Regions from separate parts of the Paraneptunicella aestuarii genome, predicted to be linked through region 1. Evidence: predicted binding sites of a transcription regulator. Region 1 holds the regulator's gene; each other region holds the start of a gene.

Region 1 (4,998 bases):
GTAACGTGTGAATTCACGATAGGCTGTAATCGACGTGAAAGTCACGTCGCCAAAATGCCAGTTCAACTCGGCAGAAATACCCTTAACGTCACGCGCTTCGTATACGTCATCACCGCCGTCGGTTTCAACCGGGCCGAAAGGATCGCCAAGGCCGTAGCCTGTATTCATTGTGACTGCCGGACGAGAATCTTGATTTAGCTTGGAAATGTCAGCACGAATCACGGCTTCAAAATCCACATATTCAGCAAATAAACTGGCTCGAATACCCCAATCGTGTTCATTACCCAGGTCTTCTCTACCGATGGCGTCTAAATAACCATCGCGATTATTGGAAGTATATGAACCTCGGAACGACCAGTTGTCGTTAATAGGGATGTTAACCAAGCCTTCAAATTTACGTTTGTAGTAGTTACCTAAAGTCACTCGAACGTTACCTTCGTAATCAATAACGGGTGATTTGGTGATAATGTTAACTGCACCAGCAGCAGAGTTACGACCAAATAGCGTACCTTGAGGGCCTTTCAGGATTTCCACGCGCTCCACATCGTTGAAGTTCAGGTTTGACGTACCGCGACGACCGATGTATACACCGTCGATATAAACGGCTACCGCAGGGTCAAGGCCGATACCGAAGTCATTGGTGGTGATGCCACGTACTGTCCAGGTGGTTTGCGTTGCGGTCGCGTTATTTGATTCGAAACCTGAAGTGTATAAGCCTAAATCATTTAAATCTGATGCACCGATTTTACGAATGGCATCTTCCGAGAAAGCGCTGATAGCGATAGGCACTTCTTGAAGGTTTTCGGTACGTTTTTGTGCAGTAACGTTAATAATTTCGATACCGCTATATTCTTGTTTTGCAGAGTCTTGGGCAGGAGCTTGCTCCTGTGCTGACAGACCTCCGGCCAGAGAGCTTAATCCAAACAATATCGCCAGCGACAGCTTACTTGGCTTTAATGTGTGTGTGATGTTCCCGTGATTTGTCATGATGCTTCCAGTTTTTGTGTGTGAATGTAATGAAAATAAGTTGTTATCGAAGCAGCTAGATAAGTACACCGACCAGTGGAAATAATCAACCTAAAATACCGGTTTGAGCCGAAAAGAGACAAGATTATGGTATGTATGGAGAATAAAATAAGCCCTGATGTAAAAACAGGGCTTATAAAATGAATATGTAGAATTAAATGAAGTGTGACGAGAACTAGTTCAACTGCACAGGAGATTCAAAGCCTTCTGGCTTTAACGCCAAAACATCACAGTCCAGCATATCAATAACGTGCTCTGCGGTATTACCAATTAACGCCGCAGAAATACCGACACGTCCGATAGTACCGATGATCACTAATTCTGCGTCGATTTCTTTAGCGACTGCTGGAATAACATCTTCAGGCAAGCCTTCCTTAACGTGGCAGTTTTCCAAAGCAACTTGATGAGTTTGCGCGTGGGAAGTCATGCATTTATCGTGATAGGCTTTTACCGATTCGTTATAGCCTTGAGGGTCGAATTCCGGGATCTCAATGGCAATGTTTACCGGAGTTCCAGGGTAAGAATTCACCAAATGAACGTTTGCTTTCAGTATCGATGCCATATCGTGGGCTGTTTTGGTAACTCGTTTGTTCAAAGACTGATGTGCTTCGTCTTCTGTACCCACATTCACCGCAGCAAGGATCTGACCGTTTGCTGGCCAATCGTGTTCTTTAACTAACAAAACAGAAGCCGGCGCTTTTCTTAACAGGTGCCAATCTGTTGGAGTAAAAATAACTGATTTAAGTGTATCGTGCTTTTGAGTGCCTTTTACTATGAGATCGTGGCCTTGCTCCATACACTCAATAATAATGCCTTCGTAAGGGCGGTTATGCCACGCAACTTTTACATTGATGGGCACATCGGTTTGCTTCTGATGGGCATCAACAATACTGGTAAGCCAATCCACTTTGTCGTCGATCATGGCTTGTCGCATGACTTCTCTTTCGTCAACGGAAAGCATGGTCGTCATTTCATAGGAAAAGTCATAAATGGTAAGGAAGGCGGTAATGCTTCCACCTGTTTTTTCTGCCAGCTCAATCGCTCTATCCAGCGATTTTTGTTTTTGAATTGTAGGATCTATAACGGCCAGAATTTTTTGGAAGTTACCCATTTCTATCCACCTTGGTAATAAGAGAGTTACAACTAAAAGTTACATTAACATAATGGTTTAGCTTGACCATATAGGCAAGTTTTTGACTTGTTTGAGATCAAACTAACTCTTTTCAATACATTTTATTGCTGATTTTCTAATCTCACACTCGTTTTATTAGAGGAAAATAGCAGGGAGTAAAAAGCGGGATACAAAAAAGCTGCTAAAAATAGCAGCCTTTAAATGTGGCTTGATTATAAAACTTAAAATCAACGAATTATTGCAGAGTCACCGAGCAGGTATTGCGCTGTGAACCCATTCTTTCTTCCAGTTTGGGATGATTAACAATGCTGATTAATTTGCCATTTACTTCGATCAAATTTTCTTTTTGGAATCGCGTTAGCAAACGACTGATCGTTTCAACCGTTAATCCTAAATAGTTTCCGATTTCGCCACGAGTCATGGTGAGCCGGAATTCGTTAGCGGAGAAGCCACGATCATGGAAACGATTCGACAAACTCTTAATAAAGTAAGCTAAACGCTCTTCAGCAGTACGTTTGTTCAACAGCATAAACATTTCCTGATCATGATGAATTTCATTACTCATCAAGCGCATGATTTGCTGTCTTAATTTAGGAAATTCACCGGAAAGATCGTCCAGTGTCTGGTAGGGGATTTCACATACCATCGACGTTTCCAGCGCTTGAGCAAAGCTTTGGTGTTTTAACTCCAGCAAGCCATCAAACCCAATAATCTCACCCGGTAGATGAAAAGCGGTGATTTGCTCTTCACCATCTTGAGACACGGTAAATGTTTTAAATGACCCTGAACGAACGGCATACAATGCTTTTAGCCCATCACCAGCGGTGAATAGACGCTCATTTTTCTGAATAGGACGTTTACGCTGGATAATATCGTCTAGCTTGCTTAACTCTTTCGAATTGAGATTGAAAGGCAAGCATAGCTGACTGAAACTACAATTTTGACAATGAATAGAAGAACTCGGGTGACCGGCCATGCTTTGTTCCTGTGTTAGTTCAAGGGGTACTATAGAATATCTGGCAAGGATTTGGAAATACTATAAATTCCGAATAAGCAAATTAAAACTGCCATTATTTGTTTGGTTTGAGGGCGTTCCATCATTTTTGCCAGGCTTTTTCCCGATAATGCTAACAGGATTACTGAGGGTAAAGTTCCTATACCAAAGAACATCATGGTTAATGCCCCATCAAGCCATGCTTCACTCGCTAAACTCCAGGTTAACGCTGAATAAACCAATCCACAGGGGAGCCAGCCCCAAACAATGCCGTAAGGTAAGGCATAGATAGGAGATTTAAAAGGAACGAAACGTTTCCCTATGGGGCTGATATGTTTCCAAAGTTTTCCGCCCGCCTTTTCCAGATAACTGAGAATGCGCCACCAGCCGCCAATGTAAGCCGCGACAAGGATCAGAAATACGCCACTAAGAAGGTTTAACCAGACAATGCCATTTTGTATTTGATGCGAGAATATACTGCCAAAGGTTCCAGTAATTGCGCCAGCGAGTGTGTAGCTGCTGATCCTGCCGATATTATAGGTGGCGATAAAAGGCAGCTTGTTTTTCTCTTTTGGGATCGCAAAGCTCAGACCTGCGACGACACCGCCGCACATCGACACACAATGAACACTGCCAGCGAGGCCAATTAAAAAAGCGGCTATCAGATCAACGTGCATGATTGGAAGAAGAGGAAGGTTGCTGAGAGTTTTCTTCGCTGACAGAGCCCTCATGTACAGACGGTTCCTCTTTCTCTGCTTGGCTATGATGATTATTTACTGAGGTAGGAGCTTCTTTTGATGCATGATCCTGCTTAATGTCCTCATCAAATAATATGTTGTATCCCTGCCTATCAAGATCATTAAACTGATCGCTCTTTACTGCCCAAAAGAAAACCACAATGGCGATGGCTACAATGAGAATCGCTAATGGAATTAATACGTAAATAATACTCATACTGTTTCTCTGGGCGTTTCTTTTGTTTCTGACATGAGTGGATTGTTGTCAGAACTCTGTACATTAGCAATGTCGGGAATATTAACAGAAAGAAGTCGGGTAGAGTTATAGACAACAATGATAGAACTCAGTGACATGCCGATGACGGCCATCCAGGGCGTTAAAAAACCGATCATGGCGAGGGGTAATACCGATGTGTTGTAACCCAATGCCCAGAGAATATTGGTGCGGATAGTATTGCGCGTTTTTTGAGCGATACGAAATAACGCGATTAATTTGCTAATGTTGCCGCCCAGCATAATGACATCCGCTGCATTTTTGGCGAGATCCGAAGCGCCTGATGCGGCTACGGAAATATCTGCCTGTGCTAAAACAGGGCCATCATTAATGCCGTCGCCTACCATTAACACGCGTTTGCCTTGAGCTTGTAATGACTTGATATAATCCAGCTTGTCTTCAGGGCGACATTCTGCTTTCCATTCTGCGATATTCAATTCTTCGGCAATGTTGGCTACGTTTGCTCTGTTGTCACCACTTAATATCACTGGTTGTAAATGACGAATGGTATCAATAAAGGCGAGGACTCCTTCGCTTAATTTATCTCGCAGTTCAAAGCTGGCAATCAGTTTACCTTCGCATTCAAGAAAGACGTTGGCTTCTTTGTGTGTATGAGGCTGTTCCAGGGTAGAGGAGTTAAAAATATAGTTTGCAGAGCCAATCTTATAGTGTTTACCTGCAATAACCCCTTCAACACCTTTACCTACGTGGTTTTTACTCTGTTCGACTTTTTCTATGTTCTGTGCCGTAAAGGCTTTGGCGATAGGGTGTTCGGAGCAGGCTTCCAAACTGGTCGCAATACTTAACACCAGATCGTCATTTAAATCGCTGTAAT
Region 2 (4,998 bases), 1.0 Mb from region 1:
TGTTGGATGATTGTCTAATAGAATACTGGCGAGTTCATAGCCGGATGCGGCTTGGAAATCCCCTTCCTTTAACCAATCAGCATTAAATGGGATACCGGCTTCTTGTAGTGCTTTTTTATGTCCTTGTAAACGCTCCTCAGCATCCACTTTCCAGAGTGAACCAGATATGTAGCCGATATTTGTATGACCCTGATCAATAAGTGCTTTAGTGGCAATATATCCGCCATGAACATTATTAATACCGATGCAATGCTGAGGAATAGCATCAATATGGCGGTTAACCAGAATAAATTTAACACCTGATTTAGCCAATTCAATCAAGTAGTCGTCTTCAATTGCTTCGAGGTGTAATATCAAAGCGTCACAACGTCGGTCGCGTAAAGAATCAATGGCGTTTATCTCATCTTGCTGATTACTGTGACCGGCAGAAATGAATAAGTGTTTTGATGACTTACGCAAGATGTGCTCAGAACCTGATAGCATGGAACCAAAGAAAGAGCCGTGTAATTCAGGAACCACATAGCCAACAGTATTGCTCTTGTTAGACGCTAGGGATTGAGCGATAAAATTGGGACGATACCCCAGTTTTTTCATTGCCTCTTCAACACGAATACGAGTGTGAGGTTTAACTTGAGCAGTGTTGTTAATCACACGAGATACTGTTGCCAGAGATACCTCGGCTAATTCTGAAACTTCTTTGATTGTTGCCATACTATTTTTGTGTTCTCTCTATTCTCAATTCAAGGCTATAGCTGAAAAGCATCACCTTAAATGAGATGAGATCTTGTCCTGTATTCAATTTGCCAATTGGCATGTTCAAAGCCTAACCCAGTCTATTGAGGCAGCTAAATAATTTTAAGTCAACAGCAGGATAATACCTTAATTGCCGAAACGTAAAAATTTAGCTGATATTTTGTATAGAAGGGTTCATAACTGCGCCATGCTGTTATAGCCTTTAGTAATGTATATTGGTGTGAATTCAAAGGTATTCTAAGTTTTGTTTTATCTGAGATGTTGTCTCTGAGTGGGGTAATGAGATGTTTAAAAAATATGTGATGGTTTTGTCTGTGTTATTGGGATTGGCAGCGTGTACCGATTCTGACTCTGTTAGCACCGGGTTGTTCAGCGCCACAACGATTGATGTTGATTCGTTTAATGACCCTCAAATTCCAGGGATCACTTGTCATATTTCTTCGGTAAAAGCGCATTTATCATTGAGTGACCCATCGAACATGGCCATAGCTTGTCGTCAAACAGGTGAATTGCCGGAAAATTTACAGCAGATGGTGAATTTGGAAGAACCAAAACATGTATTTCGTGATTCAAAGTCTATTCTTTTTAAATCACTGAAAGTTCGACGTACTTTTGATAAAGAGAATCAAACTATCATTTATTTGGCCTATTCAACTAAAGAGACGACGGGGAGTTTTAAAAACTCAATATCAACAGTCCCGTTGTATGGTAGTAAGGCATATAAAAAATAACTGTACAAATAAACAGTGTGTGTTAAGTTGTTTAACAAATTTATTCGGGAGTATAGACGATGGCTATTATTACAAAGTATGTGGTTGAGCATAAAGGGGTTGAGAAGTTGGTCACTACAGATAAGAAAGAAGCTGACAAATACGACAAGATGCTGGAAGTGGCTGATAACCTGGCTGAGTATATACAAGCGAAAGGAATTGATTTGGACGAAAAATTGATGGAGCAATTATCGGTCATGTTGTCGAAGAATAAAGAAGTGGTGGCGAAACTCTTTAAAGGTGTGGATGCTGCAACCGTATTGAAAGAAGAAACCGCCGAAATTGTGAAGTTGGAAAAAGCAAAATCAGCTGGATAAAAACTTTCGGGTAAAGAGAGCAGGAGTATTTTTTAGTTATCGTTTGCGAACATTCAATTCAGGATGAATTTAATGACCTAAATCAAAATATTGGCAAATCAGGTTGGATACACTAGGCGCAGATAGTTTGGAATAACCTTTTAATCAGCGTGTAGCATTATTATTAGAGAGCATAAATTCAGGCTCTAAAGCACACTCTGACTCTTTGCTTATTTTAACTGAAATTATGAACCACTAAGGAGGCAATCATGCCCGTTTCCAACCACAGCCTCGCTAACGAATTACCTGAATATAAAGACAAAATTCATGAATTGAAAATGAGCGATAATCACTTTCATCGTTTGCATAACGAATATGATGAGATCGATCACGAGATCCACCGAATTGAAAATGGCACTGAAAATACTTCTGACATGTATCTTGAAGACCTGAAAAAGAAGCGTCTGTATTTAAAAGACATAATGTTCGATATGCTAAAGAAACAAGCTTAATCGTTTTGAGGTGAGTTGAACTAATGTGATTAGTACAAGGGCTAGCTGCCAGAAAGGTGCTCCTTGTATGTGGGTTAATCCAAATTAACAGAAATTAACCGAAATAATATTAAGTTCGCTCATCTATCCAATAAGCCTCTAACGTAGAAGACATTACAAGGCGTAAGCTTGTACGTTAATTTTGAGCTTATTTCGCCTTACGGCACACCTATGTTATGGCACTATGTTAACCGCAGTTTCGTTTTTTTGAGATTGCGGCTTTTTGTTTTTATAAGCCGAATTTCCTAAGCTGCATGACCAGAATTCTACATAAGTAGAATTGACCCAGGAATAGGTTTTGAAATAGCTATTTCAGCGATTTTTATGTCTCCCAAATCAGTATATTTTTTATTTTTTCCATTTTTAATAATCAGACTTGTATAAAAAATAAGCCAAACGATTGGCCTATTTGACGTCTATCATAGTAGGATAAGCGCATTTATCACAGGACGACTTTCTATTATGGCCAGATTGAGCTTCATTTTTGTATCCTTGAGCATCCTTTTGCTTTCCTCCTCTGCTTTTGCTAATTGCCTTAAAGATAATGAGATCGAACATCTGGTGAGCCATTTCCCCGACAAGCCTGTTGGTAATCTTGATGAAATTGAGAGCTTGGATGATGCCTACTGTATACAGGGAAAATATGTACAAATGTTAAGTCAGCATTTGGGTAAGGAAGAAGGCAAGATAGTTGGATACAAAATAGGCTTTACAGGGAAAGCTGGACAAGAAAAATTTGGCATTTCCGGACCAGCTTTTGGCGTGCTGATGGAAGGCATGTTTTTGCAAAACCATAGTGAAATAAGTGCTAACTTTGGTTTTCGACCCATGATCGAGCCTGATTTGATGGTGACAGTGAAAGATGAATCTATTATGTCTGCCACAAGCTTAATGGATGTTGCCAAAAGCCTTGATATGATCTTTGCATTTATCGAAATGCCAACAATTCAATTTCCATTTAATAAACCTTTCGATAGCCACCAATTGGTCGCATTAAACGTAGCGGCAACCAAAATGGTGCTTGGTGACGGGATCAAAGTTGAGCCAACCCAGGCGTTTTTGGACAAGCTTGCACAAGCCACAACAGAGTTTACGGATAGTACAGGAAAAATGATCCAGGCTGCCCCGGTTAAGAATCTCATGGATCATCCTTTTAATGCAGTCTTATGGCTGGTTAACGAGTTGAAACGTCATGGTAAGAGTCTGCAAAAGGGGGATCGTATTAGCTTGGGCGCAGTCGGGAAATTATTCCCGTTGGCAAATGAAACTCGCACTTATAACTATTCCATTAATGGATTGAGTGAAACCCCCTTGCAAGCTGCAATAACGGTTAAGGCGGTATAGACACAAGTTAAGGGATGGGACTGACTTACAATTAATTGGTGGCTATAACGTCACTGGTTCAGAAATTCGTTCATTCGGCATGGTTTACTAAACGTATTGTATTGACACTTTTGTTAACGAAAACTAATAACATTTTGAAGTAAAACGGCTATTCACTTTCTTTTAAATCTCATTATAGTTATTCCACTTTTTTCTCACCGCGACTTGCCCAAATATTTATGCGTGACTTCAAACACTTAGTATCAGCCGACTGGCTATTGCAGCACCTTGACGATGACAATCTTATTGTTTTGGATGCCAGTATGGAGAAGCCCTTGCCGGGTAAGAGTAATACTGTAGGTGAACAGGCAATTCCGGGCGCAAAGCGTTTTGATTTCGAGAATGTGATTTGTGATCTGGAAAGTGCTTTGCCCAATACCATGCCCAAGGCTGAATGTTTTGAGCGAGAGGTTCGTAAACTGGGTGTGAATAACGACAGCACTATTGTTGTTTACGACAACATGGGCGTTTATTCATCGCCCAGAGCCTGGTGGATGTTTAAAGTGATGGGACATGACAATGTATATGTTCTGAACGGTGGTCTTCCTGCGTGGATAGCTGCTGGTGGCGAAGTTTCAGCCATTTCAGAACATTCTCATGATGGGACGTTTGAAAGCCAGCACCAGCCTGAGAAAATAGTGTCTGTAGAGGCTGTGCTGTCTAATTTGGAACAGTCTCATTCGGTTATTCTTGATGCGCGCTCTGCGGCTCGCTTTTCTGGTGAAGATGCCGATCCCAGACCTCATGTGAAATCGGGCCATATTCCCGGATCCAAGAGCATGCCTTACACCAGTTTGCAGTCTGATGGTCACATGCTTCCTGTCAGTGAACTACATGATCGATTTTTGGCATTAGAACTAACTCCGAATGATTCAATTATCTTCAGTTGTGGTTCGGGTGTAACGGCTTGTATCTTAGCTTTGGCAGCTACAGAAGCCGGATTTTCTGAGCTTGCGGTTTACGATGGATCATGGTCTGAATGGGGAACAGGAGATTATCCTGTGGAAACCGGAATTGAGTGATTTTTTCAGTTTGAGCTTATTACCAAAATGAAAGTGCAGACTGAATTCGACGACCTTCATCCTTTTGTCAAGTTGGTAAAAGCCAGGCTTGAGCAGTCTGCTGATCCTGGTAAAGCAGTCCAAATGCAAGCTTACATGAAAACTTCACAACCGTTTTATGGTGTACAAGCTGCTGAGCGCAAAAAGCAAATATCAGAGATAAAAAAGCAACATCCACTTTCCT
Region 3 (4,998 bases), 2.2 Mb from region 1:
TGCAGATAATGCTGTGGGTGAGGCTTCTCGGGTTTGACGTTTGTGCCACAGCGGGTGTATTTCAGAATGCCCGACACCTGGGTGTAGGTCAGGTTTAAATTCAACAGCGTATGAACTAAACGAATGGCTTGGGCGTTGCCTTCAAAATGACAAATATCACGAGCCAGTTCTTCATTTAGCTGGATTGAACCTGATTGGCTTTTGGGATAACAAGATGACAGGTTTTTCCCAAACCAATCGTTGATTGCCTGTTCGCCAAAATGACCAAATGGAGGGTTGCCGATGTCGTGCATCAGGCAGGCCATTTCCACCAGGCTTTCCAGATGGCGTTCCAAACCTGATAATCCATATTCTTTCTGTTCTTGTTCTGTCAGGTTGCGAAAAATGGTTTGCACGATAAAGCGCCCAACCTGCTGCACTTCTAACGAGTGTGTTAGCCGGCTGCGTACCGCAGAATTGCGTTCCAGAGGAAATACCTGGGTTTTTTGCTGCAATCGACGCACTGCCGCTGAGTTGATAATGCGACCTCGGTCACTTTCGAATCGGGTGAGTGGAACAACTTCCTGAGACTGCTGATTATTGGCAGATGGGCTCATGTAAGGGCGGGCATCTGTGATTTTTTTGGCAAAGTTCATGAGTGTGATTGTCAGTCTCTAACCGGATTAATGGGCTTATCGCATGCGCCTCGTATACGTCTTTTGCGCATGTTTTTTTGCATTTCAATGCAGCCTTTTTAACTTAGAATACTGACGTCTGCAAGTTTGTGTATTACTTACCCATTTAAGCCTAAGTGAACAAGAATGCTGGCAACATAGCCCAGTGCTATTACGGGAGTCCATTTCAAATGCCCCCAAAAAGTGTACTGTCCTCTTGCTTGCCCCATCAAGGCAACACCGGCTGCAGAACCGATGGAAAGCAAACTGCCGCCAACGCCTGCGGACAAAGTTACCAGCAACCATTGGTATTCTGGCATATCGGGTTGCATGGTGAGTATGGCGTAAACCACGGGAATATTATCCACGACGGCTGACACAATACCGACCAGACTATTGGCGATGGTGAGCCCGAATTGACCATAAATCATTTCCGAAGCCAGTCCAAGATATCCAATAAATCCCAAGCCGCCAACGGCCATGATGACGCCGTAGAAGAAGAACAAGGTATCCCACTCGGCATGGGCAACTTTAGCGAACACATCAAAATCGTAGGGGTCATCAACACTTCCCGGAGGGTTGTCTGCCTTGTGAACCCATGCCCGAGAGCGCTGGCGTAACACGTAGCCGTACAATTTCAGATAAGCAAGCCCGGTTAACATGCCGAAAACGGGAGGGATCCCCAGCATAGAATGAAAGGTGACGGCGGTTGTAATCGTTGCAGCAAAGAGCAAAACGATAAGGCGTCCACCAAATTTAATTTGTTTATGCGGTAATCCATGCTCTGGAGGAATGGAATTTGGAATGGCGTATTGCATGATCAGCGCAGGTATCATGAAATTGACCACGGCTGGTAAAAATAACTGAAAGAAATCCCAAAAAGAGACCATGCCTTTTTGCCAAATCATCAAGGTTGTGATGTCACCGAAAGGGCTGAATGCTCCTCCCGCATTGGCAGCAACAACGATATTGATGCATGAAATCAGGACGAACTTTGAGCGTCCGTCTGATACGGCCATGACCACGGCACAAAGAATTAAGGCGGTGGTCAGGTTATCAGCAACCGGTGACAGGAAAAATGCGAGAAGTCCTGTAATCCAGAATAGTTGCCGATAGGTGTAATCATGGGCGATTAACCATAGCCTTAGAGCATGAAATACACCCCGCTCCATCATGGCGTTGATATAGGTCATGGTGACGAGTAAGAAGAAAAATAACTCAGCATATTCAAGGAAGCTATGCCTCATGCCTACTTCAACCAGCTCTGTTGCGCCATGAGCGCTAAAGAATATACCAATCAAGACCCATATAAGCGCGGCAGCCAACAACATGGGTTTGGATTTACGTAGCTTGAGCCGCTCTTCTAAAATGACCAGTACATAGCCGACAAAGAAAATCGCTAAACAGGCATATCCAACCCAGTGATGGGTTAATAGCGCTGTAATTTCACTAAATTCGGCAACCGTTCCGTTGCCGTTGAACATCGTCATTTATTGTTATTCCTGTTGCTTTCTTGATGTACGTCAACCTGCCCGGATAAACGGGTTGCTAGGATACCATCACTCTATTAAGCAAGTTACTTTCTTGAAAGATTAATGACCGAAACCACTCAATCAATTACTCACCTTACCCGTAAATATAACCAAAACGGGCCGAGATACACGTCATATCCTACGGCATTGGAGCTTGCGAAGGGCGTTGATGATTCGCATCTTGTTCAAGCATTACAGCATTCTGAGCACAATGATGTGTCTTTATATTTTCATATCCCGTTTTGCCATCAGCTTTGTTACTACTGCGCTTGCAACAAGATGGTAACGCGCCAAAAAGAGAAGGCAGAGCGTTATCTCGGTTATTTGTTTAAGGAAATTATTCAGCGTAGTGCCTATTTGAAAGACAAGCAGATTTGCCAGATCCATTTGGGCGGTGGTACGCCTAATTTCCTGCGTCCAGAACAGCTTGCTTCGCTATTGGAGACCGTGCGTCGCTATACCAATCTTAAGCCGGGTGCGGAAATCAGTATTGAGCTGGATCCGCGACTGGTTCAACAGGGTGATTTAAAGGCTTTGCGTGAAGCTGGCTTTAATCGTATCAGCATGGGCATTCAGGATTTTGATCGTTCGGTACAGCTTGCTATCAACCGCGTTCAGGATGTTGTGGATGTGCAAGACATCATGGCAGAAGCGCGCCAGATTGGTTTTGATTCGGTCAATATGGATCTGGTTTATGGCTTGCCCCATCAAAGCTTGAACACTGCCGAGTATACGCTGGATTGCATAGAGCAGTTGCAGCCAGACAGGCTGTCTTTGTTCAATTATGCTCACATGCCCAGCCGATTTGCGGCGCAACGTAAAATTAAAGATGAATGGCTACCTTCAGCCGATTTAAAACAGGAAATGCTGGAATATGCCAAGGCAAGGTTGTTAAAAATGGGGTATCAACATATTGGAATGGATCACTTTGCCAAAGCGGATGATCCACTGAGTATCGCTCAGCGGGAAGGGCGTTTGCATCGAAACTTTCAGGGCTATACGGAACTGGATGAGGCTGAATTGTTAGGGTTTGGAATCACTTCTATCAGCCAGGTTGGGGATGTGATTTGCCAAAACCATAAAACCTTGCACGACTATTATCAGGCCATTGATCACATTGAGTCAGGACACGATGCCAATATCGTGGACAAGGGAATTTTGCTGAGTAACGATGATCATGTGCGAGCTGCGGTGATTAAGCAGCTTATTTGTCATTATCAGTTAATGTTTTCTGACATAGAGAAAGCATTCGATATCCAGTTCAAAGAATACTTCGCAGAAGAACTGGAGATGTTAAAGCCCATGGTGAATGACAGGCTGATCAGCATTGATGAGCAGGGGATTCTGGTGGCTGAACAGGGAAGGGCTTTTATTAGAACAATGTGTATGTGCTTTGATGTGTACCTACCTAAATACCGCCGTACTGCGGCTTTTTCAAAGGTGATTTAAGCAAGTTGCTATAGGGTGATTGAGTGAAACTGGCGTCACCCTGAATTTATTTCTGTCTCTTAGTCACAAGTCGAATGAATGGTCTTTTAATCGTTTGTGTTTTATACAAATGGCTATATGTCACCTTATTCTCCTTGACGTGGTATGAAGCTTGAAGAATGGTCTGTTCCCCTCGGTTAACCCCGAGCATCGGAAGAATATTGAAAGCAATTCATCAGGGATGATGAATTAGGGCTGCCCGGTGCATGGATGCACCGTGAGACCGGCTTTCAAGATTCGAGAAGCACAGGAATGGGTTAACCGTTGGGGCTGATTTCTTTTGGTTACTTTTCTTGTTCAGCTGACTATTTATTAATTTGGGAAAAGTAACTGGCGCGTCCGAAGGACGTGTCATACAAGAAACCCAAAGAAATAACAAAAGCATAATTATCATTGATGAATAGAATCTATCCGACATAAAAAGACGTGACTAAGAGACAGAATTCATTTCAGGGTCTTTTCACAGTGAGCAATAGATGCAGATAGTCATCAGCATGAGTACGCCCAACAGGGTGAATAATCAGCATGGTGCAAGTCCATGTCGGAGCAAGCCGAGACTCCGTAGCTGAACGTAACTGCGTAACCGTGAGGTTGGGTGGAGAGTAACGGGAAGCGAACTGTCGGTCCGTAGGATAACGAACCTGATTCGGTTTGATGTTGTGACGAGCTTCCAGATGCATGGCGAAGTCTGAAACACACTTATCACGCTATGTCGGTGGTGAAAGCGATGATAAGACAACATCGGATGGTTGAGGATGGAACGACAAGACGGTTATTTATCTGGACTGGGGAGCTCTCTGTTTGGAGGTGACTGAACAGAGTAGTCAGAGCCCTGATAGTACCGGTGTCTGAATTTTTTTCGGATGAGACGAGTGGTGAGCAAACCCACTCTTAGGAAAGCGGGGCAGGAAAGTAGATACGTAAAGAGAATATTGGTGGATAGTGATATGCCCTTACCAGTGCCAATAAAGGCTAGACGAGAGGCTGAGACCCAGCAGGACTGGGTCGACACATCAATATGGTCGGCGCGTATGCTGGCGGCGCTGGGTAACGGCGTCAAAGGAGGCAAGTGGTATAGCCTGATGGATAAACTGTGCCGTCATTCAACACTGCACCCGGATAAAACCCATCTTGGGAACTGCATGGAAAAAGGTCAGGGTTTTGACTTTCTGGGCTATCGGTTTGAATGCGGCAAGCGTTTTGTACGCCGTAAGAGCTGCAAGGCACTGAAAGACAAAATCAGAGAAAAGACCAAACGAACGCAAGGGAAAGCGGTGGTGCAAATCATACGAGAATTAAACCCAATTCTAAGAGGATGGTTTAAT

Evidence for each region. The regulator FNR, encoded in region 1, switches genes on or off when oxygen is low (the NO sensors DNR and NnrR bind a similar motif). The targets are predictions, from matches to a motif close to TTGATCTAGATCAA.
Region 2: a site for FNR is predicted at 1,913-1,926, ahead of KIH87_RS13290 (YdcH family protein). Genes of this name have one in related genera too.
Region 3: a site for FNR is predicted at 2,167-2,180, ahead of hemN (oxygen-independent coproporphyrinogen III oxidase). Genes of this name have one in related genera too.

The regions. Positions count from the first base shown of each region.
Region 1 covers NZ_CP074570.1:2,480,752-2,485,749, reverse strand. The annotation lists gene KIH87_RS10140 (TonB-dependent receptor) at 1-987, opposite strand, end outside; gene uspE (universal stress protein UspE) at 1,202-2,137, opposite strand; gene fnr (fumarate/nitrate reduction transcriptional regulator Fnr) at 2,394-3,134, opposite strand; gene KIH87_RS10125 (sulfite exporter TauE/SafE family protein) at 3,164-3,829, opposite strand; gene ccoS (cbb3-type cytochrome oxidase assembly protein CcoS) at 3,819-4,106, opposite strand; gene KIH87_RS10115 (heavy metal translocating P-type ATPase) at 4,103-4,998, opposite strand, start outside.
Region 2 covers NZ_CP074570.1:3,497,782-3,502,779, reverse strand. The annotation lists gene KIH87_RS13305 (LacI family DNA-binding transcriptional regulator) at 1-711, opposite strand, end outside; gene KIH87_RS13300 (CreA family protein) at 1,038-1,484, shown strand; gene KIH87_RS13295 (YebG family protein) at 1,544-1,840, shown strand; gene KIH87_RS13290 (YdcH family protein) at 2,089-2,331, shown strand; gene KIH87_RS13285 (2-keto-4-pentenoate hydratase) at 2,833-3,714, shown strand; gene KIH87_RS13280 (sulfurtransferase) at 3,933-4,775, shown strand; gene KIH87_RS13275 (DNA alkylation repair protein) at 4,803-4,998, shown strand, end outside.
Region 3 covers NZ_CP074570.1:4,688,399-4,693,396, reverse strand. The annotation lists gene dgt (dGTPase) at 1-635, opposite strand, end outside; gene nhaD (sodium:proton antiporter NhaD) at 773-2,143, opposite strand; gene hemN (oxygen-independent coproporphyrinogen III oxidase) at 2,249-3,634, shown strand; gene KIH87_RS18375 (hypothetical protein) at 4,123-4,353, opposite strand; gene KIH87_RS18370 (group II intron maturase-specific domain-containing protein) at 4,549-4,998, shown strand, end outside.